Regions from separate parts of the Desulfitobacterium hafniense DCB-2 genome, predicted to be linked through region 2. Evidence: a T-box and tRNA genes for the amino acid it is inferred to sense, from the RefSeq annotation. Region 2 holds a T-box; the other holds one or more tRNA genes.
What was found. The T-box of region 2 lies ahead of tyrS (tyrosine--tRNA ligase). A T-box ahead of a tRNA ligase gene usually reads a tRNA of that ligase, here a tRNA-Tyr.
Positions count from the first base shown of each region.

Region 1: it encodes a tRNA-Tyr, which carries the amino acid that the T-box ahead of tyrS (tyrosine--tRNA ligase) is inferred to sense. The anticodon was not compared.

Region 1 covers NC_011830.1:443,013-458,952, reverse strand. Annotated here, with positions in the region: gene rpoB (DNA-directed RNA polymerase subunit beta) at 1-1,775, opposite strand, end outside; gene DHAF_RS02155 (EAL and HDOD domain-containing protein) at 2,273-3,466, opposite strand; gene DHAF_RS02150 (methyl-accepting chemotaxis protein) at 3,538-5,541, opposite strand; gene DHAF_RS02145 (ATP-binding protein) at 5,746-8,802, shown strand; gene DHAF_RS02140 (response regulator) at 8,862-9,992, shown strand; gene rplL (50S ribosomal protein L7/L12) at 10,068-10,442, opposite strand; gene rplJ (50S ribosomal protein L10) at 10,601-11,125, opposite strand; ribosomal protein L10 leader region at 11,153-11,288, opposite strand; gene rplA (50S ribosomal protein L1) at 11,354-12,046, opposite strand; gene rplK (50S ribosomal protein L11) at 12,096-12,524, opposite strand; gene nusG (transcription termination/antitermination protein NusG) at 12,572-13,099, opposite strand; gene secE (preprotein translocase subunit SecE) at 13,174-13,392, opposite strand; gene rpmG (50S ribosomal protein L33) at 13,502-13,651, opposite strand; tRNA gene DHAF_RS02100 (tRNA-Met) at 13,814-13,888, opposite strand; tRNA gene DHAF_RS02095 (tRNA-Tyr) at 13,897-13,980, opposite strand; gene sigH (RNA polymerase sporulation sigma factor SigH) at 14,170-14,823, opposite strand; gene rlmB (23S rRNA (guanosine(2251)-2'-O)-methyltransferase RlmB) at 15,085-15,825, opposite strand; gene thyX (FAD-dependent thymidylate synthase) at 15,815-15,940, opposite strand, start outside.
Region 2 covers NC_011830.1:1,649,092-1,665,031, reverse strand. Annotated here, with positions in the region: gene DHAF_RS07785 (ABC-F family ATP-binding cassette domain-containing protein) at 1-665, opposite strand, end outside; gene DHAF_RS07780 (hypothetical protein) at 734-1,345, opposite strand; gene DHAF_RS07775 (YbaN family protein) at 1,427-1,819, opposite strand; gene DHAF_RS07770 (hypothetical protein) at 2,038-2,949, opposite strand; gene nspC (carboxynorspermidine decarboxylase) at 3,157-4,287, opposite strand; gene DHAF_RS07760 (saccharopine dehydrogenase family protein) at 4,292-5,497, opposite strand; gene lgt (prolipoprotein diacylglyceryl transferase) at 5,570-6,385, opposite strand; gene DHAF_RS07750 (alpha/beta fold hydrolase) at 6,463-7,323, opposite strand; gene DHAF_RS07745 (ABC transporter permease) at 7,546-8,739, opposite strand; gene DHAF_RS07740 (ABC transporter ATP-binding protein) at 8,736-9,470, opposite strand; gene DHAF_RS07735 (efflux RND transporter periplasmic adaptor subunit) at 9,454-10,695, opposite strand; gene nagB (glucosamine-6-phosphate deaminase) at 10,972-11,787, shown strand; gene DHAF_RS07725 (hypothetical protein) at 11,800-12,699, opposite strand; gene DHAF_RS07720 (small, acid-soluble spore protein, alpha/beta type) at 12,872-13,018, shown strand; T-box leader at 13,314-13,570, shown strand; gene tyrS (tyrosine--tRNA ligase) at 13,623-14,855, shown strand; gene DHAF_RS07710 (radical SAM protein) at 14,809-15,822, opposite strand.

The DNA.
Region 1 (15,940 bases), 1.2 Mb from region 2:
ACAGTGCCGTCTTTAGAAGCTAAGACACAGACTCCGGAATCCTTGGCCGCTTTGTACTCCATCCCTGTTCCCACATAGGGAGCATCGGTGCGCAAAAGGGGCACAGCCTGCCGCTGCATGTTAGCGCCCATCAAAGCACGGTTGGCGTCGTCGTGCTCCAGGAAGGGAATTAAGGCCGTCGCGATGGATACCATTTGTTTCGGAGAAACGTCCATGTAGTCAATCCGCTCCGGCGCCACCAAAACGAAGTCGGGACCATGACGTCCATCGATCTTCTCTTCAATGAAATGCCCGTCATCCGTCAAAGGAGCATTGGCCTGAGCTACGACGAATTTCTCTTCTTCGTCGGCGGTCAGGTAATCGATCTGATCCGTAACCTGACCATTGTTCACTTTACGGTAAGGAGCTTCAATAAATCCATAGGGATTAATCCGGCCATAGGTGCTTAAGGAGCCGATCAAACCGATGTTGGGACCTTCAGGAGTCTCGATGGGGCACATCCGGCCATAGTGAGAGTGGTGAACGTCACGCACCTCAAAGCCGGCCCGTTCACGGCTTAGACCACCGGGTCCCAGGGCACTGAGACGGCGCTTATGGGTCAGTTCAGCCAAAGGATTGGTTTGGTCCATAAATTGGGACAACTGACTGCTGCCGAAGAATTCCTTAATGGCAGCCACTACAGGACGGATATTGATCAGAACCTGAGGCGTGATCACATCCACATCCTGAATAGTCATCCGTTCCCGGACCACCCGCTCCATACGGGATAAACCGATCCGGAATTGGTTCTGCAGCAGCTCTCCCACGGAACGAAGGCGGCGATTGCCCAGATGATCGATATCATCCTTATGTCCTTCTCCGCTCATCAGGGTCAGCATTTGCCGCAGGGAAGCCACGATATCTTCCTTGGTCAAATGATGCACATCAGTAGGAACACTGAGCTTCAGCTTTTTATTGAGTTTATAGCGGCCTACTTTAGCCAGATCATAACGCTTGGGATCAAAAAATAATGCTTCTAATAGAGAGCGCGCACTGTCCACAGTGGGAGGTTCTCCCGGGCGCAGACGCTTGTAGATTTCCACCAGGGCTTCCTCTGCCGACTCCGTATTATCCCGCTCCAGGGTAATACGGATATGCTCGTTATCATCGAAAAGCTCGGCAATCTGCCCATTGGTAGCATAACCCAAAGCCCGAATCAATACGGTGGCTGGAAGTTTACGAGTTCTATCCACACGAACAAAAATATTATCATTAACGTCCGTTTCAAACTCTAACCAAGCTCCACGGTTAGGAATAACCGTCGCTCCGAAGACTTTCTTCCCGCTGGGGTCGATGCTTTCGGAATAGTAAACACCGGGAGAACGAACCAGCTGACTGACGATAACCCGTTCTGCTCCGTTAATAATGAAGGTTCCTTTGGTGGTCATCAAGGGAAAATCACCCATGAAGACCTCTTGTTCCTTCACTTCCCCTGTCTCTTTATTAATGAGACGAACTTTAACCCGCAGAGGTGCCGCATACGTTACGTCGCGTTCCTTACACTCTTCCACCTCGTATTTAGGCTCTCCTAAACTATAGTCGATAAATTCCAATACAAGGTTGCCTGTGAAATCTTGAATGGGGGAAATATCCCTGAACATTTCCCTTAACCCTTCATCAAGAAACCACTGATAAGAGTTTTGCTGAATTTCGATTAGATTTGGCATGTCGAGAACTTCTCGAATTCTGGAATAACTCCAGCGTTCCCGCGTCCCTACCTTAACAGGATAGAACATGTACGCTTCACCCCTCAAGTGTGATGTCCTCGCCCCGAGGATAGTATTATGACATAAACAGCCAAAAGCAAGGCCTCATATGCAAAACCTCGCTTCGTCGTTTATGGAGATCCCTCTTGCGTGATCAAATTAATCAAATGACAATCTCCCCATCGTCACCTTTAGTACGATCCGATCGAAAGTTCTATCGGCATCCTAAGTTACTGTTTGGAATAGTCTGGATAATTCGTCCATTTTATGTACAGTAACAATTACTAAGGATACCAAGATTATCTACTATTGTCAAGGAGAAATATTTCTTTTTTTGCAGTTTTATGTCCTTCCCGGAAAATTATTTTCCGGGAACCCCTTGCCACCAAGTAGATTATACCAAATTTGTCTCCAAAACAATAATCGGGAGGACTTATAAGGAAATTTTTCTGGAGGGAATGCCCCTGATCATATAAAGGGGCTGCTCCTTTTAAGGAACAGCCCCTGTTTGTTTTCCGGAAAGCCCATCAGTAATTCAGTTTTTGTGTCCATTTCAAGGCTTCAAAATACAGCTCCATAAACTTTCGCGACATGGTATACCGATCCGCAGCTTTTTCCCAGTGACCTTTTTCCCAAGCCGTCACAAAATTCAACAGTTGCCGTTGCTCATTTTCGGCCCCCAGCAAGGCCTGTTTAACCTGTATGGATAGGGGAAGCCCCTTTAACACCTGTTCCATCGGACTGTTGAGCAATACATCAATGGCAGAGAAGATCCCTGTGAAGAAAAAACCGGAACTTTCACTCTGAGGGTAAAGTTCTGAGGCAAGGAGTTCCATGAATTTTCCTCGGATCAGGGACTGCTTAATCAATTCGGCATTTTCAACATTCTGCATATCCTTTAACAGCATCAGGGCAATCCATTGATGCATTTCTTTAATCCCGATAAAGGATAACGCGTGAGGAATGGACTGAATCTTATTTTTTGAACCCATATACACCGAATTAGCCAACTTCAATAGTTTATAGGAAAGCCCTAAATCACTTTTTATAATATTGGCCATAACTCCATAACTGGGCTCCGCTGAATTCAGCTCTTCAAGAACACTAAAAAGGTTGACGTTAAGGGTTACCACCTCTTTGGACTGGATTATGGCGGGCTTACTGAAAAAGTACCCCTGAAACAGGTCATAGCCCATAGCCGCCGCTTGTCTGAACTCTTCCCTGGTTTCAATCTTCTCGGCTAAAAACTTTACATTTTTACCGCAGCGTTTCATCAGGCTGGATTGTTCATTTTTACTGACAGCCGGAAATTCTATCTTAATAATATCAGCCATTTCGATTAAAGGCAGATTGTTTTGATCGGCTACAAAATCATCGAGAGCCAGCTTATAGCCCATAGCCTTCATCTTTTTGCAGGCCTCTACCGTAGCCGGAGTGACTTGGTCCCGTTCCAGAATTTCCACCACAATATTTTCCTTGGGCAGCAAGAAAGGAATATCACTGTCAATCAGCTTTTTTGAGAAATTGATAAAGGCATTGCTGCCATCAGTCAAATCCTGGAGTCCCATGACAAGAAAGGTGTTGTAAATTAATTCGGCGGTGGCCTGGTCGTCGTCAATGCCGGAGAAAAAATTATCACGGCTCTGTCTGTACAAAAGTTCATAGCCGTAGATTTTCAGGCCTCTGTCAAAAATAGGCTGTCTCGCCAGAAAAGCGTCCATTATCCGCACCCCCTTGCCGACCTGAGCTTATCCGCCTCCCACTCAAGCCAGCAGCAGATTATCCCTTGAATTTATATTTTAAATTTCCTTACTAAAGCCTGCAGATTATCCGCACTGTCTTTAACGCTATCCGTCTCCGTTTTGATTTCGTTAGCCTTATCTTTGAGCATGGCCACTTGAGCGGCGACATGAGCCGTTCTTTCGGACCCGGATTCCGTGGCTCTAGCTATCTCGGCAATTCCGTCCGCTACCGTTTTAATTGAAGCAAGCAGCTCCTGGGAAGTGGCGCTTAGTTCTCCAGCCCACCCATCAATGGTTTGGGCGTCATGATCATAGTTTTCCCCCACCAGGACGGATTCCTTATAGTTTTCAACCACTTTGGTGTCAATGTATACCAGCATCTGCCTGGAGGTATCCGCCAGGTTCTCCACCACTTCAAAAATAACTCCTAAGGTATCTTGAATTTCTTTCACCGTATTCTGGGAGTTTTCCGCTAATTTTCGTATCTCTTCCGAAACCACCGAAAAACCCTTCCCGGCTTCGCCGGCCCTAGCTGATTCAATAGCCGCATTTAAAGCCAATAGGTTGGTTTGCACAGCTATCTGCAAAATAACCTCGGATAAACTTTTAATTTTGGCCACTTCCGTGGTTTTTGCCAAGGCGGCATCCATCGTTTGCTTGATAGCTGAACGAGTCTGATCCGCCTCGGCCTGCAGTTCGAAAGCATTGTCCTTTAAGGAGACCGCTTTCGAGCTGATTTCATGAGCGGATAAGGCTCCTTCCTGAGCTTTTATGGCTACGACTTCCACCGCACTGGCAATTTCAGTGGAGGTTGCGGTTATTTCTTCCGTAGAGGAGGCCGTTTCCTCCATCCCGGCCGACAATTCCTGCACGGTTGCCGCCGCGTTTTCCAACTCACCCGTGAGAACCCCTATATTTCGATGGGAGGCAAGGATCGCCGTATTGACCTTATTCGTTTCCGCAATGATTCCCTTAACCACTTCATGGATATTTTCTATGAATAAATTAAAGTAATCGGACATCTCCCCGATTTCATCTTGAGCTGAAACCGCCACCCGTTTGGTCAGGTCCCCTTCTCCCTCAGCGATGTCTTTGAGCATGGCAGTGATGGCCTTAATCTTGCGGAGGATCATAATCCGAAACATAAATACCACGCAAAAACCCATAAAGACTCCTAAAACGGCCATAAAAACCGCCTGATTCATGATCAGCTTTTGGCTCAGCATCGCGGCCATATTATAGCTTTGTCCAAGAAAAAGCATCCCGCTGACTTTTCCTGTAACATCAGCAAGGGGTGTATAACCGACAAAATACTTTGAACCGTTAATAGTCGTTGAGCCATAATAAGCTTTTCCTTGCTTCAAAACGGTATCGATAATCCTTTGATCTTCCATTTTGGTGCCGACGAGACGAGTGCCGTTTTTGCTCATAATCGTCGTCGCAATTCTCTCATCGCCTAAAAATACTGTCACATCACAATTGAAGATTTTCTTTTGCGCATCCACATAGTCATTTTCTGAAAGAGCATATCCCAGGGATACGGCACCGTAAATACGGCCTTCCTCATCCTGCAGGGGCGCACCGGCCCGGATTGAATAGTTTATCGACGTCCCTTCTTCAATGCCGACAGAGGCCTCCCCTTGCAGGGCCTTCTGAATATTGACCTGGTCAATAATACTGTCCCCGTATTTTTCCGGCTCATGAGTCCGCACAAATACCTTTCCTTCTTGGTCGGTAACCACCAAAAAATCAAGCTCCAATGTTTTTAACGCCTGTTGACCGATGGCCAGCGCCCCTTGGCGGTTCCCGGTTCGAATCGCCTCGAGCAGCCCAGGGGATCCTGTCAATAATTCCGTGGCATTTAAAGCTCTTTGCTGCCTATTCTGGAGTTCTTCGCTTAAAACAAGGGCCTTGGCCCTTACCTCATCCTCAATATTTTGGTTAATAACACTTTCCACTGTTAAGGAAATGATAAAGTAAACCGCTATAGTAAAAACCGCCACACATCCCGCCATTAACACCGATATCTTCCCTGACAAACTGTGGATTTTCATAAACGCCTCTCCTTTGATGCGAACTAATCATTTTAATTTAAATAATTTAAAAATTAATTATTATTTTAACAAAGGAGTCTGAACATTTTCTGAACAATTCCTTAAAAGTAAAACATTTAAAATTGTCGTAAAAATGACTATAAAAATCTTCCCGCTTTATATAGAATAAGAGAAAAGGCTACTAACTCGGAAGGATTCTCTATTATGAACAATACCAACATGCAAAAGTCCTTTTTCGTCATCATGTTGCTGATCATGGCTGCCAGTCTTGCTGTACCGCTCTTCCGCCTCTCCCTGTCCGATATCCCCAAAGCCGTAAAAGGCACCCTGGATCTAAGGGATTATAACGGAGTGCGCGACAAAACTGTAAAATTGAGCGGTGAATGGGAGTTTTATTTCGGGCAGCTTCTGACTCCCGAAGACTTTAAAAACCAGGAACCCTCAGGCAAAACCATTCAAAATGTTCCCGCCAGTTGGGGTTCTTATCAAATAGAAGGGGAGCATTTACCCCCTCAGGGAAGCGCCACCTATCGTCTGAGAATCCTGCTTCCTGCCGAGGGAGGAAACTTCGGGATTAAAATCACCTGCATATCCGCCTCCGCCAGAATATTTGCCGATGATCAGCTTATTCTGGAATGCGGCAGCCCTGGAAACTCACCTGAAACCACCGTCCATAAATATTATGCAGATACCGGCTACTTCCAAACAGATGACGGCGAGGTAGAAATCCTTGTTCAGGCGGCTGACTTTTCTTATGTCAACAGCGGCATCCTTTATGAAATTCACTTTGGCGATCAAAAATCCATTGCCGCCCTGCGGATGTATGACTCTTTCCTTGATATATCCCTCATATCCGGAATGTCTTTTCTGGCCCTTTACTTCTTCGGTTTAGGCCTGCAAAGAAAAAAGAGCGCCGAGATCCTGTTTTTTGCCCTTTATTGCTTGGTTTCATCACTCCAGGCTTCTGTTCGTTCGGAAGCACTACTAAATTATGCACTCCCTGCTTTATCGTATAATACCTCCTTAAAAATTCTGATCATTTCCTATACTTTATGTCTTTATGCCCTGATCAAATTTCTCTATCACGCTCAAGAAGGCGGTTCTTCCCGCCGGGCTAACCTGATTATCGATGGTATAACCCTATTTTTTATCTTGCTGGACTGGTTCACCGATTTTTACTTATGGGGATATATCTATACGGTTGCTTTGGTCGGTCAGATTTATGTACTTTTTTTACTTATTGCCCTTCTCGCCAAGAACACCAAGGGTGGCAGCGAGGGCCGTTATTATCTTTTTTCCGCTGTAGTGAGCTCCCTGATTCACTTGCTGACCATCCTCGCTAATTTTATTCTGCTCTGGGAATCCAATCTGTTCCTTCCCGTTTTTCAGCCGATTTTTGTTTTGTCTTTAGCCTTGTACATGTCCGAAAAATATGAGAACTCCTTCAAAACCATTGAAAAACTCAGTGACCGGCTGGTGGTTTTAGATAAATTGAAAGATGATTTCCTGGCCAAGACCTCCCATGAGCTGAAAACGCCCTTAAATGGCATCATCAATATTTCCCAGTCCCTTCTGGATGGCGCGGGAGGCAGCTTAAGCCGGGCCCAGGCCGAAGATATCCGCTTGATCACCAGCATCGGCAAACGGCTCTCCACCCTGGTTTATGATATTCTGGATTATTCTAAGTTAAAGGTCATGGACATTCAATTGCATATTGTTTGTCTGGACGTGCACCAGGTTGCCGAATCGACGGTGGATATTTTCCGTTATTTGATCAAAGGAAGACCCATCACCCTGGAAAATAAAATACCGCCCAATCAGCACTTGATTTGGGCGGATGAGAACCGGTTAAAGCAGATCTTCTCCAATTTGCTGGATAATAGCCTTAAATACACAGAGCTGGGGAGCATTTCTCTCAGCTGCCGGCAGGATGGAGGGTTTCTATGGATCCAGGTCAGCGATACAGGCATCGGCATCCCCGCCGACAAGCTCAAAGACATTTTTGCCCCCTATGAACAGCTGGGGGAACAATCGGCCAACCAAAGAGGAATAGGGTTGGGGCTGACCATAACCCAACAGCTGATTGAACTGCATGGGGGACAGATCGTTGCCCGTTCCGAGCCTGGTCAGGGAACCTCCTTCACCTTCTCAATACCTCTTGCCAAAGACAATAAACCCCAGAGATCATTGCCGGGGGACTATGTGGGATACGACGGGTCTGAATCCTTAGCCACTGAAGCTCTTCCCCAGACAGTTCATGTGGGAGGAGAATTCTCTATTCTTGTCGTTGATGATGAGTTCTCCAATCTAAAAGCCCTGATGAATATCCTGACCCTCAATCAATACAATGTGACCGTGGCGATCAACGGAGAAGCGGCGCTGCATCTCCTTAAAGGAGCCTTTCACTACGATCTCTGCATTCTTGATGTTATGATGCCGGGTATCAGCGGCTATGAAGTTTGCCGAAAAATCAGGGAAACCTATTCCCCCCTCGAACTGCCGATCCTGCTCCTTACTGCCAAGGCCTTACCGGAGGATATGGAGGCGGGTTTTCGAGCGGGTGCCAACGATTTTATCGAAAAACCCTTTGAAGTCAGGGAGCTTAAGTGCCGCGTCAGCACCCTTGTCCAGTTGAAAAATTCTATGGATCTGCTGCTGAAAAAAGAAACCGCTTTTCTGCAGGCCCAAATCAGACCTCATTTTCTATTCAATGCTCTGAATACCATCTACTCTTTTTGTTATACCAATCCCGGCAAGGCAGGGGAGCTGCTTGCCGAATTGGGGGTTTTTTTAAGGAGCAGCTTTGATTTCTCCAGCACAGCTTCCCTGGTTACCGTCGAAAAGGAACTTAGACTGGTCAAAGCCTATGTAGCTATTGAAGAAGCCAGGTTCGGCAGTCAGCTTGAAGTGGAGTACGCCGTTGAGCCCTCTGTGTTAAATTTCTCCATTCTTCCCCTCATGATCCAGCCCATCGTTGAAAATTCAATCCGGCATGGCTTGCTGAAGAGAAGCCAGGGCGGAAAGGTCTCTTTGTCTCTGACACACTCTGAAGACTGCATTCAGGTAGAAGTCATAGATAACGGTGTCGGTATCCCCGCTTCCGTCCTGAAGGATTTGATCCATGCAAAATCCGAAACCCGGGGAGTTGGTTTGACCAATATCAGCCGCAGGTTGCTGCGCTTCTATGGGACCACTTTAACTATCTTCAGCGTGGAAGACCACGGGACAACCGTTTCTTTCCGCATCCCGGCCAAAACCTGATTGACAAATATCCTAAACCGCCACTCATAACTAAAGTCTTATAGAAAGGAGCTGCATCGATGCTAAGAGCCATTATTGTAGATAATGAAGAACCGGCGACCCAGATTCTGCAGATGCTTCTGGAAAAAACCGGTCAAATCAGGGTTGTCGGCACTTTTCTCAGGGCGGCAGACGCTTTATCCAGCCTAAGGCTAACCAAACCGGATGTTGCTTTCCTGGATATTGAAATACCTGACACAAGTGGCCTGGAGCTGGCCAATCATATCCTGGCTATGGACAGCGATGTGGAAATCATCTTTGTGACCGCCTATGATCACTATGCTCTGCATGCCTTCCGGGTCAATGCTTTAGACTATTTATTAAAGCCCCTCCTCCCGGAAGATGTGGAGAGAGCCGTCAGACGCCTTATCAAAAGAAAAGGGTTAGCCAAGGATTCTGCCCCGGAATCTCCTTTGGGAGCCAATATTCATTATTTCGGAAAATTTTCAGTGTACGGCCCCGCCAGCAAAAAGCCAGTTAAATGGCGGACATCCAAGGCCGAAGAACTTTTTGCCTATCTGGTGCAGAATCTGGAAAAGGAAGTTCCCAAGTGGCGAATCTGCGAAGCTCTCTGGCCGGAATACCATAGCGAAAAGGTGGATATTCAGCTCCATACTACCGTATATAAACTAAAAAAAGTGTTGACTGCGGCCAATATCCCTTTCGATTTAAGTTTCAGCAACGGCTGCTATTGGCTGAGCCTTCCCCAAGCAGCCATTGATAAGGTCGAGTTTGATGCCCATATCGCTTCCTCCGTCCCTGTAAATCAAAGCACCATTGCGAGATGCGAACATGCCCTTTCTCTCTATACCGGAGATTACTTGGAGGAAAACGGCTATCTGTGGTCTTTGGCTCTAAAAGCCGAGTATGGGCAGAAATTTTATAAGCTGGCGTCTTCCGTCGTAAACTTCTATATGACTCAAGGTGATTGGGTCAGAGCAGAGAAGATTCTGCGCAGTATTTTAGAACGCTGCCCTTTAGATGAAACTGTACATGAAATGCTCTTAACCTGCTATTTTACCCAAAAGGACCGGACCGCTTTTATTACCCACTATCATACTGTACGAAAGCTTTTCCAGGCCGAATTGGGACTTGAGCCTGGAAAATCCATACAAACTCTGTATCACAGTCTTCTCAAGAGAATGGATTAAACCAAAGAAGGCGCCCTCCTCTCACCTTTATGGGTGGAGAAGGGCGCCTTCTTTAAGCACTATTATAGGCTAAACTTACTTAACTTCGACAGTTGCACCAGCTTCAACGAGCTTAGCTTTGATAGCTTCGGCATCATCTTTGCTGACTTTTTCTTTAACAGGCTTTGGAGCGCCGTCAACCAGTTCTTTAGCTTCTTTCAGGCCAAGACCGGTGATTTCGCGAACAACTTTGATGACGTTGATTTTTCCGGCACCAGCATTCATAAGAACAACATCGAATTCGGTTTGCTCTTCAGCAACAGGAGCAGCAGCAGCGCCAGGAGCAGCAGCTACAGCTACAGGAGCAGCAGCACTAACACCAAATTCTTCTTCGAAAGCTTTGACGAGCTCAGCAAGCTCGAGAACGGTTAAGCCTTTTACGGCTTCGAGAATTTCAGCAGTTTTAGACATTGAAATTTTCCTCCCTAATATCACTTAAAATTAATTTTTGTTTTGGAATCCATTTACGGAAATCATTATAATTCAGTTACGATGCTTTGAGGGCCAGGCCCCCCATCATAACCCGAACATCGTAGTTCCCATCCTCAGCGCAGCGTTTTAAATCCTGCTTACGCCTGAGCTTCTTTAAGCTTACGCACTTCTTCCAAGGCATAACCCATTTTGCGGATTGGTCCTTGAAGTACATTGGCCATGCCGACGAGGGGTGCTTGCATTCCTCGCAGGACTTGAGCAAGGAGAACTTCGCGAGAAGGAAGTTCCGCAAGGGCTTTAACTCCCGCTTCGTCAACGACTTTTCCTTCGACCACGCCTGCTTTGATAGCAAAGGTCTTCGAGGTCTTAGCAAAATCAGCTAATACTTTAGCTCCAGCCACTGGATCAGCACTGAAAGCAACGGCTGTAGGTCCTTCCAGATATCCATCCAAACCTTCGATACCGACTTCATGAGCCGCCCGGCGAACCATGGTGTTTTTCAATACATGGTATTCGACACCGGCTTGACGCAGTTGGGCACGCAGTTGAGTTACTTGAGCAACGGTCAGGCCGCGATAATCAGCCAGTACGACCCCTGTGGAGTTTTGGAACCGCTCCTTAATCTCCGCAACCACTTGTGCTTTTTCTTCGATATTTGGCACTTAAGTCCACCTCCTTCCGAAATACCCACACTAATAGAAAAACCCCCGCTTTGACTGCAGAGGTTAAGAAGGCCCAATATAACTTAAGGCTATCTTTCCAACCTCGGCAGGGATATTAAGCTCTAAGAGCACCTGCTGTCTACAGTGGAAGGCTATTCAATTCTAGTAGAGTATAGCTTATCTATGCAAACCTGTCAAGAAATATTCCAGACACTTTTTGGAATCCAATTAATTGGCTTTGACCGGGTTAATCCGTACTCCAGGTCCCATAGTAGAGGACACTGTGACGCTGCGGATATACTGACCCTTAGCGGCAGCCGGCTTCGCTTTAACCAAGGTCTCAACCAGAACCTTATAGTTCTGATAGAGTTGTTCTTCGCTGAAGGAAACTTTGCCGATAGGGGCATGAATGATACCGGCTTTGTCAGCACGATATTCAATCTTACCGGCTTTGATCTCTTTGACAGCTTTGGCTACATCAAAGGTAACGGTACCGGTCTTGGGGTTTGGCATAAGTCCTTTAGGACCGAGCACACGACCCAGTTTACCGACCATACCCATCATATCCGGTGTAGCAACAACCACATCGAAACCAAACCAACCCTGCTCGATTTTCGCAATCATGTCTTCAGCACCAACAAAATCTGCACCGGCAGCCTCAGCTTCTTTAGCTTTATCGCCTTTAGCGAAGACTAACACACTGCGGGTTTTACCGGTTCCGTGAGGAAGCACAAGGGCTCCACGGATTTGTTGGTCCGCATGACGGGTATCGATACCGAGCTTGAATGCTACTTCAACAGTTTCGTCAAACTTTGCTTTAGCGATCTTCTTAACGACTGCTAAAGCTTCCATAGGCTCATGAAGAGCAGCACGGTCAAAAGCTTTAACTGCTTCTTGATAGTTTTTACCTACTTTGGCCATTCTTTAACCTCCTAGTGGTTCTTCGGGACGAGCCCTCCCACAAAAATCATTAACCTTCGACGATGGTGATTCCCATACTGCGCGCAGTACCTTCAACCATACTCATAGCCGCTTCAACGCTTGCTGCATTGAGGTCTTTCATCTTGGTTTCAGCGATCTCACGAACTTTAGTTTTGCTCACCTGAGCCACCTTTTTACGGTTAGGCTCTGAAGAACCTGAATTAATGTTCGCAGCTTTCTTCAACAAAATAGATGCTGGCGGAGTTTTGGTAATAAAGGTAAAGGAACGGTCCTCATAAACGGTAATTTCAACCGGAATAATTAATCCCGCTTGATCCTTTGTACGCTCGTTGTATTCTTTGCAGAAGGCCATAATGTTGACCCCGTGCTGACCAAGAGCTGGACCAACCGGAGGTGCCGGATTTGCTTTACCTGCGTTGATCGCTAATTTAACCAAACCAACGACTTTCTTTGCCATAGTTACACCTCCTTAATAGGGTAATTTCCTGCCCAGTGAGAAGGACACTAGTCGACTTTCTCGACCTGAGCAAAATCAAGTTCCACCGGAGTCTCCCGTCCAAACATGGACACAGATACCCGCAGCTTCCCTTTATCTTCAAGGATTTCCCGAACAGAAGCGATGAAATCCTTAAAAGGACCTGATATTACACGTACGTTTTGACCCACGGTATAATCCACACGTGTACGGACTTCTTCCACACCCATTTGCTTTAGAATAGCTTGTACTTCATGATCCAGCAAGGGAATGGGCTTGGCCCCGGTGCCGACAAAGCCTGTCACACCCGGAGTATTGCGCACCACATACCATGAATCGTCCGTCATATCCATTTCCACCAGAACATAGCCCGGGAAAACTTTACGCTTGGCGATCTTCTTCTTCCCATTTTTGATTTCAATCTCATCTTCCATGGGAACAAGAACACGAAAGATTTTATCCTCCATGTTCATGGATTCTACGCGCTTTTCAAGATTGGTCTTCACCTTATTCTCATAGCCGGAATAAGTGTGAATAACATACCAGTTCTTAGTCATATTTCGAACAGGAACCTCCAATACAAGGCCCCAAACTAACTTGCCTTACTTTCAGGGGCAACCTGTTTGAGTACCTATCCGAGAATCTTGGTCATTAAGATACTTAATCCGCTGTCTACAACCCACAGCATAACAGCTACAATAGCCACAGCGACGAGAACCACTCCTGTATAAGTCAAAAGCTGTTTGCGGTCCGGCCAGTGTACTTTTTTAAGTTCACTCCATACTCCTTTAAAGTACTCTGTGGACTTTTCTTTTGCAGGAGCATTCGTTTGCTTCTTAACTGCGCCCATCCAATCACATCCTTACAAGACTCTGAGCCACCATCATTGACAACGCAGCCCGGCGTACAGACTTTTGGGCCAAGACATAAAGACAATTCGCCCAACGCCCAGCTATAAATTACTTGGTTTCTTTGTGAGCTGTGTGGGACTTGCAAAACTTACAATACTTTTTAACTTCCAAACGATCCGGGTTATTTTTCTTATTTTTTATGGAAGCATAATTCCGGTTTTTGCACTCGGTACAAGCTAAAGTAATGCCAACACGCATTCACGAACACCTCCCTGGGCACAACTAAAAATCCGCATTCAATCCATGCTCATAATACATTATCATATGTAATTTAGCATGTCAAGAATTTGAAAAATTTAGTATGCAATATAATTCAATATAAAAAAACCGCAGAGCTTTAGCCATGCGGATTTTCGTCTTTGGTTGCGGGAGCCGGATTTGAACCGACGACCTTCGGGTTATGAGCCCGACGAGCTACCGCTGCTCCATCCCGCGATGTTTAGTGGTGGGCAGGAATGGATTCGAACCACCGTACCTTTCGGAACAGATTTACAGTCTGCCGCCTTTAACCACTCGGCCACCTACCCAAGTCACTCATTCATTATATACCAAAAGCTAAAAAAATACACCCTTTTTCTAAAAGAAATCTACAGTAAGTGATTGAGTTGAACTCGAAAATGAAAAACCGACTCCATCAAGCCGGCACATGATCCTCTCATAGCAGAGCATAGCTTGTTCTCCAAAATGCACATAAATCCGGACTCCTGACTTCAAGCTTATCCATCACGACGTTCTAAGTAACGCTCAAGCTTCCTTTTTACTCTTTGGAGAGCATTATCAATGGATTTCACATGTCTATGTAGGTCTACAGCAATCTCTTGATAGGATTTTCCTTCAAGGTAAGCCATCAGGACTTTCCACTCCAAGGAACTCAAGATCTCACCCATCTTTTCTTCGATATCGTCGAACTCTTCCTGACTGATGATCAATTCCTCCGGGTCGGTTATTCTGGTGCCGGAAATCACATCCAATAAGGTTCTATCCGAATCTTCGTCATAGATAGGTTTATTTAAGGACACGTAGGAATTCAAAGGAATATGCTTTTGCCGGGTAGCCGTCTTAATGGCGGTAATAATCTGCCTTGTAATACACAGCTCAGCAAAGGCTCGGAACGAGGAGAGCTTATCACCACGGAAATCTCGAATCGCTTTGTAGAGTCCAATCATACCCTCTTGGATAATATCTTCACGATCTGCTCCGATCAGGAAGTATGATCTTGCTTTTGCTCTGACAAAGTTCTTGTACTTATTAATTAAGTATTCCTGTGCTTCGGCATCACCGTTTTTGGCCAGCTCTACCACTTCTTCATCCACTATGACTTCATTCGTGTCGCACTCTTCCAACGCTTCAAGTTGGGCGTTAAGTGTCAAAGCGATCCCTCCCGTATCATGGTGATGAAGATGTTGTAATGGATTATCGCTCTTGTCCTCAAGAACATACTCATTATACCTTGAAAAAAACGGAAGCGTCAAGGCGAAGTTTTAGAGGTTATGTCGTCTCATGCACTCTACAAGCCGGGTTTGGGCTTTTGGCCCCGGCCCTTTCCATGATTGGCTCCAATTATCCCATAGTTTAGGTTGATTTACAAGATTTTTGCAATACAAATCCATTATGGGGTTATCCTTTATAACCTAATTCCTGCTGCCCCGCTGACGAAGAACCTCGTACATAAGAATGGAACCCGCCACACTGGCGTTTAATGAATTGATCCGTCCCTTCATAGGCAGACTGACGATCTCATCACAGGTCTCCTTGACCAGCCGGCTCAATCCCTTCCCTTCGCTTCCGATGACGATGACCCGCGCCCCTGTGAGGTCGGACCGGTAGACTTCCGTTCCCTCCGCTTCAGCTCCTGAGACCCAGCATCCTGCCTTTTGGAGGTCCTTCAGGGTCTGAACCAGATTCCCTACCCGGGCTACCAGGACATGCTCTACGGCACCGGCTGAGGTCTTCGCTACTGTGGCGGTCAGAGATACACTGCGCCGCTTGGGGATAATTACCCCGTGGACTCCCGCAGCATCGGCGGTCCGAATGAGGGCACCCAGATTATGGGGATCTTCCACTTCGTCCAGAACAAGGATAAAAGGATCTTCCCCTTTTTCTCCGGCCAGAGCGAGGATATCGTCCACTTCGGCATATTCCCGGGGGGCGACGTAGGCCAGGATTCCTTGATGCTTGGCTTTTTCAGTTAAACGATCCAGAGCTGCTTTATCCACAAATTGAAAGGGAATCTTCTGAGCCCGGGCATGGCTGACTATGTCCTGGAAGCGGCCGGCCGTGCCTTCCCCTTGCAGGAGGAGCTTATTGACGGGTTTGCCCGATTGGAGAAGTTCCCAAACAGCGTTGCGTCCATAGACGATTTCATCGGTCATAGATTAGGGTCATCCTTTCCGCTTCCTTCTTCAGTGCCTTGATCCGTCCGCAGCTCATGGCCCCTTCGTGACAAACCCCTTGAGTGACACAGGTAGGCCCGGCTTGACCAAAAAC
Region 2 (15,940 bases):
ATATGGGTACAAATCTTATTGAGAAAATGCCTGTCATGGGAAACGACGATGACCGTTCCCTCAAATCCAATCAAAAACTCCTCCAGCCAGCGGATGGATTGGATATCCAAATGGTTGGTGGGCTCGTCCAAAATGAGGATGCCGGGATTGCCGAAAAGAGCCTGAGCCAGAAGCACCTTAATCTTTTCCACACCGGTCAGTTCAGACATAGCCTTCTCATGCAATTCTGTGCCGATGCCTAAACCTTGTAAAAGAGTCGAGGCTTCGGACTCCGCTTCCCAGCCGTTCATCTCTCCGAATTCATGCTCCAGCTCCGCAGCCTTGATTCCGTCCTCATCGGTAAAATCAGCTTTCCCGTAGAGGACTTCCTTCTCCTTCATGATGGCATAAAGCCGCTGGTTGCCCATAATGACCGTATCTAAAACCGTATACTGATCATACTGGTAATGATCCTGCTTGAGCATCGATAGCCGGACTCCCGGCGCGATGGTCACATCCCCGGAGTTCGGCTCAACTTCTCCCGAAAGAATTTTGAGAAAAGTGCTTTTTCCGGCACCGTTAGCGCCAATCACGCCATAACAATTACCTGGAGTGAATTTCAAAGAGACATCTTCAAAGAGCTTCCGCCCGCCATATCTTAAGCTCACGTTATTAACACTAATCAATTTATGCCCGCCTTTATGATCTTTATTTTTGTATTTGCATACATCATAAGAGTATAGCACAAATACGATCATAATGCATTAATCTTAAGCCCTCTTCTCCCCACCTCATTGGCATACAGATCGATGGTTGTCCGGGGTTTCACTGCTTTCAGGTCACCTTGATAGATGATCCGGCCTTCGGCATGGAGCAGGTTTTGCGGCCTTACCAGGTTTCTGGGTATCTGTAAATCCATAACACCGCTTTCTTTTAAGACATAGTACACAAATTCCGAACACATAAAGCGATCCTCACTGGACAAGGGCTTATCCCATATACTATCCCAAAGGCCCCGGTAATTATATTTATAACGATCACTATGCGCAATAAAGTGATCCAACACTTCTTTCACTTTGTCATACTGCTGCTTGGTTACCTCGACTTCAACAATAGCGCCGGGTAAATTCTCACAGAAGCCATAAACCCCTTCATGGATATCTTCCCTTCTGAACCGCCCGATAAAAGGGTTATAAGGATTCCTTCTGCCAAAACTGTACATATGATTCAGATCGCTGTCCAGGGACAGCGCCGCATGGGTATAGTCGTCTTTCTTCAACAGATGAATAAGCCTGGACAGAACGGTAGTGGTGCGGGTCAATACGATATATAAATAATATGTTTGCATAATGAGTTCTTCCTCCATGAATTTAAATTAAATGACATGCTTAATTATGACACAGAGAATTAAAGAACTCCTAAAGAAAATCTTAAAAAATGATTAATTTTATTCATTGGCTCTTTCATCTTTTTTTAATGTAGTGATATGAAAAGTAAAATAATAGTATTTAAAGATAAACATGCCGGCGATCAGAACTCTGGCCAAAATACTGTTAGTGAAAACAAAAGCGAGGAGAAGCATGGCTGACGCGAAGGCCAGTATGCTTGCTTTCGTTTTAAAGGTCATGGCGCGGGTGCTGACAAAACTCTCCAGATGGTTTTTATACAACTCTGTTCCTAAAAACCAAGTGTTGAATTTTTCTGAACCCCTGGCAAAGAAAAAGGCTGCGGCCAGGAGAAAGGGTGTGGTTGGCAGCAGAGGCAAAAGGACACCGACAGCACCCAGTCCGAAACACAGCAATCCCAAGCCTATACACATATATTTTTTGATCACCTTCATCACTCCCGCTCTTTAAAACTAAGCACACAGGAGACATCCCTTAACTGGTATGAGGAATGATGCCGGCATCATTCCTCATAAAAAATTAATTGATCTTTCTTTTTCTTCTTCAGCTAAGCACTTGACGGAAATTTTTGAGCAGCCGCAAGTTAGCAACAGCTAACTTGTAAGATCACAATATACTATGGGTGACCATTTGTCAATGTTTTTTTCACATCCTAGTTCACCTTATCATACTGAGGCGCATAGAGAATCTTTCCCTCATTGTCCATAATAATAACCTCACCCATCCACATCCATTCATCGCCGCGAACAGGTTCAGCATGTTCATCCAAAGTGAATTTATCTAAAATCACCTTATGAATCAAGCCAAAGCTATCTGTTGCCAGGGCTGAAAGGGTTAAGGTTTGGCCTGCGGAAAGGGTAATTTTTTCGTCAATCTCAGTCCCTAGACCACCAGAATTCAAAGCCTTTTCGGAAACAATACTGCCATCCACATCCACAACAAAGCGTGCTTTCTCTATGGTATTATTTTGTACCGGCGTTACCACCATGCTCAAGTTCCCTTTGCTGCGATACTCACCGGATGATTCAGCAGGTGTCTTTCTATAGATCGTTCCGCTTTCACGCTCAAATCTTGCCTGGACAGCCGGCAGCACCCTGGCGCGCAGGTCCTCCCATACCTCCAATTTTTCGGTTCTCTCCGTGCCGTCATCTGCTATGACCACCTTAGCATCAATGGTATCAAAAATATTTACCGGGAGGGTGCCGGAAAAGCTGGTTCCGCTTCTGGCCATTTCCGTACTTTGACCTGATACATATAAAGTGGCAAGAGTCTCCGCCTTCGTTTCCTTAGGTGAGATGTTAAAGGTTACGGGGACAGTGAGACTGTCTCGGTCAAAAGTGCCCAATGCATAATCATAGCTATCGATAATGCTTGCCTGGCGTTTCAGCATCGAATCGATATTGGCGTAAATACTGTTGATCTGGCTTGACTGGGCAGATGTCATATCCATAAGTTGATTCCGTGTATTTTGGAGTTCATCCTGCAGACCTCCGATCCGGACCAGGGTCACCACCTGTAAAAGGATGAGTATGGAAATTATAATCGGGACTATGTTTTTTTTCATTACTTACCTCCATTGTTACGTTTGTAAACTCTGCCCCTCTTTAATTCGACTCACCTTAGCGTCTCTCCTTCTCATTCAATACTACTCAGAAAAAGGGCCGAAAGCTGATTCGCGTTTTTCATCCTCTACCAGTGCCGCCTAAAAGAATAGCAAAAGGCCTGCCGCCCCACGTTTGCAAACGTTTGGTGACAGGCCCTTCTGCTCCAGCTAAGATAATCGGTTTTTGAAATCCTCATAGCCAAAACGGCGAATCAGCTTAAAGCCTTCTTTTTCATTGTAGAGCATAATATTGGGCAGGTTTACCCCGTTGAACATATTATTCTTGACCATGGTGTAATGAGCCATATCGCAGAAGATAAGCTTGTCCCCCGGCTTTAAGGGTTCGGCAAAGGAATAGTCGCCGATCACATCCCCGGCCAGACAGGTATTGCCGCCCAACCGATAGGTGTAGGGATGTTCCCCCGGCTCCCCTCCATTGATAATCGCCGGACGATAGGGCATCTCCAGGACATCGGGCATATGGCAGGCCGCCGAAGCGTCAAGTAAGGCGATCTTCATTCCATTATCCACGATATCCAGCACCTTGGTGACTAGGAACCCTGTATTTAAGGCGATGGCCTCTCCGGGCTCCAGATAGATCTCCACTCCGTATTTTTCCTGCAAATGAAGAATACAGCGGACCAGGGTCTCAATATCATAATCAGGGCGGGTAATATGATGGCCGCCGCCCAGATTCAGCCATTTCATCTTCCGGAGATGTTCACCGAATTTCTCTTCCACCACTTTAAGGGTGCGTTCCAGGGTATCCGAATTCTGTTCGCATAGGGTATGGAAATGCAGCCCAGCGATTCCCTCAAGTTCTTCAGGCCTGAAATTGGCCAGGGTCACTCCCAGCCGGGAATTCTGATAGCAGGGGTTATAGATATCCGTGGCAATCTCCGAATACTCAGGATTAACCCGAATTCCACATTCAATGTGGCCAGGATGGTTTTTCACCTTATCTTTGAATTTGCGCCACTGATCAAAGGAGTTAAACACCATATGATCACAATACCCCAGCAGCTCGTCAAACTCCTCTTCGATATAGGCCGGTGAGTAGACATGAACTTCCTTGCCCATCTCTGCAACGCCAAGTCGCGCCTCAAACAAGGAGCTGGCGGCGATACCCTTCAGGTATTGGCCCACCAAAGGAAACACAGCATGCATGGAAAATCCTTTCAAGGCCAGCAGGATCTTGCACCCTGTCCGCTCTTGAACGGATTGCAAAATCTCCAGATTTCTCCTGAGCAGGTTTTCATCCACCACATAACTGGGTGTGGGCAGTTCTTTTATATTCATGACTTTATTCCTCATCCAATAATGTGGGGGCAAAATCTTCCCGCCAAGGCAATCCGTACTTATTCAGGTCTGCCATAAAGGGATCGGGATCAAACTCTTCAACATTATAAACGCCGGGCTTCTGCCATTTTCCTTCCATAATCAACTTAGCGCCGATCATGGCCGGTACCCCGGTGGTATAGGAGATAGCCTGAGAGCCCACTTCAGCATAGCATTCCTGGTGATCGCAGATATTGTAGACATAATAGGTGCGGGGCTGACCATCCTTGACTCCTTGGATAATGCAGCCGATATTGGTTTTGCCCTTGGTTCGCGGTCCCAGGGAGGCCGGATCAGGCAGGACAGCCTTGAGGAAATGGAGGGGAATGATTTGCTGACCCTCAAACTCAATAGGTTCGATGGAAGTCATGCCCACATTTTCCAGAACCTTTAAATGGTTGAGATAATTATCGGAGAAGGTCATCCAGAAACGGATCTGTTTGATTCCCTTAATATTCTGTGCTAAAGATTCCAGCTCTTCATGATAGAGCAGGTAGATATTCTTGGGCCCAATCTCCTCAAGATCATAGACCTTCTTCACGGACAGGGGATCGGTTTCAATCCACTCTCCCTCTTTATAATAACGACCCTTGGCAGTGATTTCCCGAATATTGATCTCCGGGTTGAAATTAGTGGCGAAAGGATAACCATGATCCCCGCCATTGGCATCGACAATATCGATGGTATGAATCTCATCAAAATAGTGCTTTTGGGCATAGGCGCAGAAAACACCGGTTACCCCGGGATCAAAACCGCTTCCCAATAAAGCCGTTAATCCGGCTTGGGCAAATTTTTCCCGGTAGGCCCATTGCCATTTGTATTCAAATTTCGGCACATTGGGGGGTTCATAGTTGGCAGTGTCCACATAATGAACGCCGGTGGCCAGACAGGCCTCCATAATGGTCAGGTCCTGATAAGGAAGGGCCACGTTGATCACCAGCTCCGGTTGAAACTCCTTAATGAGTTGGATGACTTCTTCTGTCTGATCGGCATCAACCTGAGCGACCCTGACTTTAGTCCGGCTGCCGGTTAATTTATCTCGAATATCCTCGCATTTTTTCAGCGTCCGGCTCGCAATGCAAATTTCCTCAAACACCTCAGGAACTTGACAGCATTTGTGGGCGACCACATTGGCCACACCGCCGGCCCCAATAATCAAGGCTTTTCCCATGTTAAGACCTCCCATTTCAAATAAATTCACAAAGATGATTATAATGAATGTCGAAGAGTTTATCAACAAGAATTATCCATTGCTGTCCATCAGATATTTCCCTTCATAGTCCAAATGCTCTTTAAACAATCTTTTGCGGAAAACGAACATCAGAATGCCCACAGTAATCAGGATTAAGGATAAAGCTTGGGATACCCGCAACCCGGGAATCAGGTAAAGACTGTCCGTGCGCAGCCCTTCAATCCAAAACCGTCCCAGCCCATACCCGATGAAATAGGTGGCCAACAGCTGCCCGGTAAATTTCGTTCTCTTGCGAAAATAGATGAGCACAGCAAAAACAGCCAGATTCCACATGCTTTCATAGAAAAAAGTGGCTTGGTGCCATTCCCCTAACCGGTCGATCAACACAGCATAGGGAAAAAACTGCAGGTTAGGATTGGTGACCAGGTTGCCGAAAGCCTCCTGGTTCATAAAATTCCCCCAACGGCCAATGGCTTGTCCTAAAATTAAACTGGGCACCACCATATCGATCAGCCTAAACAAAGGAAAGCCATTTCTTTTGGCAAAGATCAACGCCCCGATAAAGCCGCCGATCACACCGCCGTAAATAGCCAAGCCGCCTTCGCGGATGGCAAAGATGCGCATGGGATCATCGGCGTAGTTGGCCCATTCAAAGATGACATAATAAGCCCTGGCCCCGATGATTGCCAAGGGCAGAACGATGATTAAAAAATCGAAGATCATATCCCCTTTTAATCCCTGCCGCTCTGCTTCCCGACTGGCTAACCATACTCCCAGGATAATGCCGAAGGCAATAATTGCCCCATACCAGGCAATGTTCAAACCTTCAATACCAAAGAGATTTTGAACTAAAAAACGATCGGTCATGTGGTGCTCACCTTTCTATGCTTCTTTAAGTCCTTCTCAAAGTGTACCACAACACTATTTGTCATACAAACAGTTGTTCACAGGTTTTGTCCGGCGATGAAATCCCCCACTACTCTGGCAAACTCCTCGGGGCGCTCTTTCTGGGGCCAGTGCCGGCAGCCTTCCATAATATGCAGTTGGCAATTGGGGATCAGCTTGCTGGCCGCCAAAGCGTCTTTGAGGGGCACCGCCTTATCCTTGCTGCCATGGATCAGAAGGGTTGGCATGGCTATTTCCCCGAGGCGGCTATACAAATCCGTGTGCAAACCGGTCCTGGTGATTTCGCTTCTTTGAAAGGAGATAAAGGGTTTCCCGGCCTCAGGCTCCAGCATCCCATCCCGGACCTCTTCCACCAAAGCCTCGGTGACCTTTGACTTATCTCCGAATAAGTTGTAGGCCAGGGACCAACGAACAATAGCGGGGTACTTGCCGGTCCATTGGTATAAATTGTCGTTTAATTTCGAGCGGGTGTACCAATGAGTCAAACGGTGATAGGGAAGCTTGGGAAACAGCCCCCAGGCGTCGACAGGCACCAATAATCGGATCAGCCCGGGATAATTAAGGGCCATATTCAAACTAATGCCACCGCCCAGGGAAAGCCCCACCAGCACCACCGGCGGGCATTGGAATGCTTCGATAATCCCTTTCACTGTTTCAGTGTAGAACTCAAGGGTGTATTCACCGTCAATGGAGTCGCTGCCGCCATAACCGGGCAAATCGGGAGCAATCACCCTATAGTTTTCTCCCAAGAGCCGTATAACCTCAGCCCAGGACATCATGGCTGAATCCACTCCGGCGCCATGTAACAGGACAATCGTTGCCACGCCATTTCCGGCATCAAAGCATTGTATGTTTATGCCCTGCACCGTAATCATCTTCTTATTAATATCAACAGCCATTATGCTCAACCCCCTCCATTCTATTCTTTCTTAATCATTCCCCTTTTATTATTAAAGAAAGCCCGGCTGTAGCTGAGCCGCTGGGGAAAGCGGCTGCCTAGCTGCCCTTATGCTTAGAAAGTATAGTGTGCAAGTTTTTTACTTTTTACATAGTGAGAAATCCCCTGCCGGTTTAATCTCCGCAGGGGATTTTACTGCTTATTCTATATCTGCATTAACACATTACTCATAACGCAAAGCTTCAACAGGACTCATCTTAGCGGCTTTGCGGGCCGGGTAAAGGCCGAAGAAAAGCCCGATGGTCGTGGAAAAGCCAAAAGCAATCACAATCGTGAGGGGGGAGATGGCCGGCGGAATCTTCGCCAAGCCCGCGGCCAGGACACCGCCGCCGATGCCAAGCAAAGCACCGATGGCCCCGCCTATGGAACAGATGACCACTGCCTCAATGAGAAATTGGATCATAATATCCTTATATCTGGCTCCTAAAGCCTTGCGGATGCCGATCTCCCTTGTCCGCTCAGTCACTGAGACCAGCATGATATTCATGACCCCGATCCCCCCTACCAAGAGGGAGATCGCAGCGACAGAGCCGATTACCAGCTGCAAGATGGTCATAATGGTGTCAATCTGTTCCACATCCTGCTGCAGGCTATAGGCATAATACCGATCCTCCGCATGATGACGGCTGTTCAGGATCTTTTTGGCCTGGTTCATAGCGCTGTCGGTTTTATCCTTGCTCACGGCACTGCCTTCCACATAAGGAACATAATCGATATTAACCATGGTCCGCAAAGCGGAGTAGGGAATATACAGGGATGAACGCTGATTCGGCCCGCCCATCAGGAAACTGTCATCCCGCTGGGTTATGCCAATGACCGTATAGGAGGCGCCAAAGATCGTGATTTGCTTTTTCAGAGCTTCTCCCCGGCCGAACAGGTCTTCTGCCAGCTTGCTGTCGATGACCGCTACCCTCCGGCCTCCCTTTTCATCTTCTTCGGACAGGAACCGGCCTTTTTCCAGCTGAATATTTCTGATCTGCTTGTACTCAGGCCAAACCCCATAAGCATAGACCTGTTTGCTCTTTCTTTCATATTGGGCAGAAAAAGACCATGAATCAGCCGGGGAAATGTATTGAATATCGGTGGCTACATTGCGGATGACCTCTAAATCCTGAACGGTCATCATATCAGCTTCGGTAAGAGAAGATTGTTCATCACTGCGGGGATAGACACAAAACAAATTGGTGCCCATCTTCTCCAGAGAAGACATAATCGCCGCCTGGCCCACCTGCCCGATGGCCACTACGGTAATGACGGCCGCTACCCCGATAATAATGCCGAGCATGGTCAGGGCCGAGCGCATTTTGTTGGCTCTGATCCCTTCGAAAGCAACCTGAATGCATTCTTTTAAATTCATACCGGCTCCTCCTCAGCAGGGAGTCCGGCCAGAATGTCTCTGGCCTGAACCGGCTCTTGCACCCCTTCATCTTCCCTGAGCAGACCATCCCGGAATTTAAGGATTCTCTGGGTATGCCGGGCGATTTCCGGTTCATGGGTGACCAGGACGATGGTAGCCCCTTGCTGATGAAGCTCCTGAAAGATCGCCATCACTTCTTCTCCCGAGCGGGTGTCGAGATTGCCGGTGGGTTCATCGGCCATGATGATGGCCGGATTATTGACCAAAGCCCGGGCAATGGCTACCCGCTGTCTCTGCCCCCCCGATATTTCTGTGGGGCGATGAGCCGCCCACTTCAGCAGCCCCACTTTTTCCAGGGCATTGTAAGCTTTCTCTTTTCTTTCCTTTTCCGCAATTCCGGCATAGATCATCGGCAGCTCAACATTGCGCAAGCAGGATATTCTCGGCAAGAGATTAAAGGTCTGGAAGACAAAGCCGATTTTAAGGTTGCGGACCTTGGCCAGATCTTGCTCCTCCATATGGGAAACATCCAGTCCATCCAGGATATACTGCCCGGCGGTGGGCGTGTCCAGGCACCCTAAAATATTCATCAATGTGGATTTCCCTGAACCTGAAGGGCCCATAATCGCCACAAAACTGCCGGCCGCGATATGGAAGGTAACCCCTTTCAAGGCCGTAACGGCAATTTTCTCCGTATGGTAGACCTTAACTAAGTCAGTTGCTTTGAGCATTAACGATCACCTGCACTCCGTCCTTGATTTGTCCATCGGGGTTCAGAATGACCTTTTCTCCCACTTGAAGACCCGCGACAATTTCCATGAACAGCTCATTGCTTAAGCCTGTCTGCACTTCTTTTTCGCTCACTATCCCATCCTGCCCCACGACATAGACCAGTTTCTGACCTTCACCCTCAATAACTGCTTCCAAGGGAACTAACAATGCTTGCTCTTTTTGCTGGAGGATGACTTTAAGATTAACATTAAAACCGGGTTTTAAGGGAGATTCTCCTTCTGTAGCCGGCACACTAATCCTGATTTTCACTTGGGTTTGCTCACCTTGAGAGGTTGCCACCACCTCGGCTGTAGGAGCAATGGTTTCAATACTGCCAAGCAGGGGTTCCTTAAGCAGGGCGCTGTTGGTTATTTCCACCTGATCTCCTACCTTAAGCAGGGCGGCGTCCACTTCATTGATCCCTGTTTCAATCAAAAGCTGAGCCGGATTACCGATTTGCGCCAGGAGGGTTCCATTCTCCACTTCCTGACCGGCCTTGACCGCCAAATTCAGGACGGTCCCATCATAAGGGCTATGTATCGTGGCTTTCTGCAATTTTTCCTGGGCTTTCTGGTAGAGCACTTCGGCTTGCTTCAGCTGAGCTTTAAGCAAAGGTAAATTAGCCTCTTGTTCTACCACTAAGTTTTCCTGGGCCTCAGTCACCTTTTGCCCGGCCTGCTCCAACTCCTTAAGGCTGGCCGCACCGCTTTCCATCAGGACTTTTGTATTGTTATAATCCTTTTGGGCCGTGTCATAGGCTTGTTGAAAAAGTCTGATGTTTGATTCACTGTTGATGATTTTGACCCGGAGTTCCTTGCATTCCAGATCCTTTTGGGATGCTTCCACACTCAAGCTGCTGGTATCCATCACCAGGATAATCTGGCCTTTGCTTACTTTATCTCCAGCCTTGACCGGAATCTCCTGGACCGTGGTCTTGGTATCCGCCTTAAATTCAGCCAGGTCTTTAACTTCTAATTTACCGCTGGCAAAGACATTTTGTTCGAAGTCGTCCTGAACCACTTCCGCCGCACTTACAGGGATCAAGCCGGCCTGCCGGCTCAAAACCTGGGAAGCAATCAGCACCCCGACGAGCAAAATAAAGACGACGATTAGTTTTTTGCGGTGTCTCCGCAAAAATGAACCCCTTCCATGAACATTGTTTGCAATACTGGCATCTGGTTGCATAATCTCCTCCTGATAGATAAAATAATTTCTTTGCATAAATTACCAAGATATCAATAGGTTCATTATAACAGTAATTTCCCAGCAAACTTATAAAGAAACTATTAATTTTTCCATAAAAACTATGATTTTCCTGATGATCTGCTAAGACTTTTGCCTTTTTTTAAAATTGATTTTAATACCAAGAGTATTTATCTTTGCATAGACTTTTAGTAAAATAGATAAGTATCTTTAATTGTATCTTCAATCCTAATTATTAGAATGAGCTGGGAGAAAAACATGGATATTATTATCAAAGAAAATTATGAACATATGAGTCTATATGCCGCAGACATCATTGCCGGTTATGTTCGGTCCAAGCCGGATTGTGTGCTGGGACTGGCCACGGGAAGCACTCCCATCGGCACTTACCGGGAGCTGATCAGAAAACATAAGGAAGAAGGCCTTGACTTTTCCCAAGTCAAGACCTTTAATCTGGATGAATACCTGGGAGCCGGAATGGATTTGGCGAAGCCTTATCCACTGGATCAAAGCTATGCCCGCTTCATGCACGAAGAGCTGTTAAAACATATTAATATCAAAAAAGAAAATATCCACATACCTGATGGCTTAAGCAAAGAACCAAAAAAGTTCTGCCAGTGGTATGAGGACGAAATCAAAAAGGCCGGGGGTATCGATCTGCAGCTTTTAGGACTTGGCGGCGACGGTCATTGGGGTTTCAATGAACCCGGTTCATCTCTCGGTTCCAGAACCCGGGTTGTGGTCTTGACTCAGCAGACCCTGGATGATAACTATGAAGCCTTCTACAAGAAAGCCGGCATCGAGCGCAGCCAGATGCCTCATTTTGCCATCACTATGGGCATCGGAACCATCCTGGAAGCCAGGAATATTTTAATGATCGTCAATGGCCCTAAAAAAGCCGGCATGGTCGCCCAATGCTTAGAAGGTCCCGTGACCTCTCAGGTTACCGCATCGGCTATCCAGCTGCACAGCGGCGAAATCACCGTAGTGCTTGATGAAGGAGCAGCTTCCCAATTAACAAACTCTGCTCATTACAGACATACCGAAAACATTAAATGTGCGTATGGGTTGTGAAAATTTTAAGTTTCAAAAGAACTCTTCTCTTTCATCGGTGGTATAAAAAAGCTGCCTCATTTCTTGATCGTTAATTGAATCCCTACAGGCCAGGAGCCGTTTCCTGGCCTGTTCTCTTTCCAGGGAAGCTCTGGCTTTTAGATCCTCTAACACCTCAGGTATCCCGCCCTGGACCAGCCTTCTTTTAACCTCGGCAAACAGGGCCTGGTTTCCGCACAAAAATTGCCCTTCCTCCAGAACCTTAGCCGCCACCATGGATTCAAATCCGACAAATTCCAATTGCCTCTCCACTGTGGCAAGATCCTTGATCACATAATCGATTTCCTCTTTATAACCGGGATGTTTAAGTAAATAAAATTTCCACTCATAGATGGCGGAGTCCAGCTCTTTGATCATCTCTTCAGACAAGCCTTGATAAATAACCACGATATCCAGATCAGAGCCATTGACCAATTTACCTGTGGAAAACTCAGGCCTTGGTTCAAGATGAGCCATGTCATAGGCCACATCGCCTGCTATAATAAAGCAGGTTTTTTCTTGAATACCTTGCGGATCCGGCTGAGCTGCTATGATTTTTTCCATAATATCCTTGGCCAGCGCCAATTTATCTTTACTGATCCTGATGATGGATTGATGGAGCTGTTCCGCCTTGATCCGAGCTTCCTCAGACTGTTCCTGCAAACTAAGCACCGTGTAATTGTAAAATTCTCTGATGATCGAAGGAGAAAGCCGGGCAAATCCTTCCACCTGTTTGTCCAGCCTGAGATACTTGGTGCCAATGGCTGTCGTGACAATATCAGCACATTGATTGCACTCCTCCCAAAGATCAAAAAGATTCAGGGCGGTTTTTTCGTGGATTTCTTTACCTGTCAGGGGTCCATGAGCTTCAAGCAAATGAATAAGCTTCTCCATACGCAAAATCCTTTCAATGATAATGCAAGGCCTTCCCACCGGGTTTTTCAATGTCATTCCTCTTCACAGTCCATAAATTTCCTGATTATTTGTCCTGAAATCGGGTAAATTAGAATCAGTGATTCAGCCTCAAAAAACCTAAACTACTAAACATCTTGGGAGGTAATCAATCATGGCAAAGTACAATTTACCTGTAGACAAAAACACGGTAGCAACCCAATTTAACGTCACCTTAGGTCCGGATGCCACTTCCCGTCAAAACGGTTCCGTTGGTGGAGAAATGGTTCGTCGTACATTTGAAAGCTTTGGCAAACGATAAATAACTGCCGCTAAAGGCCAGCAAACGCTGGCCTTTAGTATTTTTACGCTCTATTAAAATCTTTATTCCACTTCCCCCGCCCTGAAGCGGGTCCCCTATTTCAGTTTAACCCTTTTCAGCCTAGCATAACACTCTCCTGCCTTCTGAGCAACTTTCTCAGACGCTTGAGCGAACCGACCTTTGAATTGGTGCATGAGTTGACACTTGACAACTCTCCCTTACTTTACTACAATAGACCCTAATTTAATATCTCCAATCAAGATTTGCAGAGCTTTCTGCATTTCGGAGTAGCAAAACAAAAGCTGTGATAAGAACAAGTAATAACCCGTACCGCAAACAGAAAGTTGCCGGCTGATGAGAGGCGCTTGGCAGGCTGGTTATGAATACCTCTTTGAGCTTCACACCGAACATCTTTCAGTAGGCTGTGACGGTTTCCTGCACACGTTATAGTGCTAGAGTATACCCATATCCATGGCGTACTCGAAGAGGCGGGCAATGGGAATTGTTCGTAAAGGTAAGGTGGTAACACGGGAGCATACTCTCGTCCTTCTGGCAATGAAGGACGGGAGTTTTTTGTTTTTATTTTAATCAAGGAGGAGTCACTATGCAAACAATAGCAGAACAATTTCAGATCATTACCAAAGGAGTCAGTATGCTGGTCAATGCTGAGGAACTGAAAAACAAACTGGCGGAATCCCATAAAAACCGCCGCCCTCTGGTCATCAAGCTGGGGCTTGATCCCAGCGCACCGGATATTCATCTGGGCCATGCCGTAGTGCTGCGCAAAATTAAGCAGCTGCAGGATCTGGGTCACGAAGCGGTGATCGTGATCGGCGATTTTACCGGCAAGATCGGTGATCCATCCGGCAAAGCCAAGGGCCGCACAGCCCTTTCCGATGAACAGGTTAAGGAAAATGCCCGCACCTATTTCGAGCAGATCTTCAAGGTGCTGGATAAGGAAAAAACCACGGTCCGTTATAATAGTGAATGGCTCAGCAAACTGAATTTCGAGGATGTTCTCAAGCTTGCCGCCACCACTACGGTGGCCCGGATGCTGGAACGGGACGATTTCCAAAAGCGGTTCAGCGGCAATGTCCCCATCGGCATCCATGAGTTCTTCTACCCTTTAATGCAGGCCTATGATTCAGTCGCTCTGCAAACAGATATAGAGCTGGGCGGCACCGACCAGACCTTTAACATCCTCATGGGCAGGACGTTGCAAAAGGCCATGGGGCAGCCCCAACAGATCGCCATGTTTATGCCGCTTTTAGAAGGGCTGGACGGCGTGGAAAAAATGAGCAAGAGCCTGGGGAACTATATCGGAGTCTATGAGCCTGCCCCGGTGATGTTTAAAAAGGTCATGGAAGTCCCCGATCCCTTGATTCTGAAATACTTTGAACTGGCCACTGATGAACACCCGGACCGCATCGAAGCCTTCCGGGTAGAGCTGGCCCAGGGTAAAAATCCCCGGGATGTCAAATATGCTTTGGCCGAGATCATCACCCGGCTGTATCACACAGAACAGGATGTCATGACTGCCAAAGCATATTATGAGGCCGCCTTCAGCAAGAAGGCCATCCCCGCTCAGCTCCCCGTGCTGCCCGTCAAGGCCCGAAGCCGGCTGATTGAGCTTGTTCCCCTCCTCGTCCAAAGTGGCTTTACCGCCAGCAATGGGGAATTCAGACGTCTGGTTCAACAAGGGGGCGTCCAGCTCAATCAGCAGAAAATCAGTGATCTGGACCGGGTCTTAGCCGATGGAGATGTCTTGAAAATCGGTAAAAAATGTTTTGTTAAAATTGTGACTGAAGGGCCCGGTAATCCGGCATCTCACAAGTAACCTCCAGATTCATGCCCTCCAGGACCCTGGCCACCTGTTGGCGCTTATCGACCACATAGGCTCCTTCCCCGATGGCATAGACATCCACATCCGGAGTCGCCGGGGGTTCCTTTCTGGTGATGGATACGCCGAGCAGTTGGCTGCCCCCTCCCGCCAGATACCACAGGGGTATATCATCATTGCTGTTGCCTGCCGCCAAACTGATCTCCAGATTGGGCAGAATCAGGCGGGCCATCGCCGTGATCAGAGCAGTATCCCAGGGTGAGCAGCGGGACCTGTCCTTATAAAGAGTTCCCGGAAAAGGCATAAAACGGGATAAACGCAGCTGATAGAGTTTTTTAAACTGCTGCAAATAGAACAAATGCTCAATTCTCTCCTGATCGGTTTCCCCCAGTCCCAGGAGCATCATGGAGCGGCTGGGCATATCCGCCTCTTCACAATGGTGCAGCAATTCACGGCGCCGTTCCAGACTATCACCGGGCTTGGCCCTGGCAAAGATCGCCGGCGTGTTGCACTCCAGGGAGCTGGTAACGCTGTCGATGCCCAGTTTCTTTAACTCCAGAACGGTTTCTTGCCGAAAAGACGGTCCCAGATTGATTTCCAGCTTTAAGCCTGAACGGGTTTTAATGGCTTGCACAAGCTCCAGCAGCTGTTCGTCATACCCTTCGTCCAGATCCGTTCCGCCGCTGATATGGAACTGCTGAATCCCCAAACTTTCAATGAGTTCCAGACCTGTCAGCAAAACATCGGTGGGAAACAGCTTTTCTGTATAATAAGTGCAATAGGAGCAACGGGGCTTGACCAGGCAAGGGAAAATACCGCCTGAGCCTGAAGACCACCATAAGCGTTTACCAAAAACTTTGTCTCTGACTTCTGCCGCCTGGGCAAATAAATCATAGGCTTTATCCGGATTCCGGGCACTTTGCAAAATGAGCAAAGCCTGCTCACTGGTTAAATTCGGATACATGTCACTCCCTCTTTTCCATAGGATTATCCGCTGTAGAATTGTCCCGCTGTATTGAATTGTAGCTCTGCGTAAACGTACAGCGTCAACGCAGAGCTACTGGGTTGCAACGGCTGCTCAG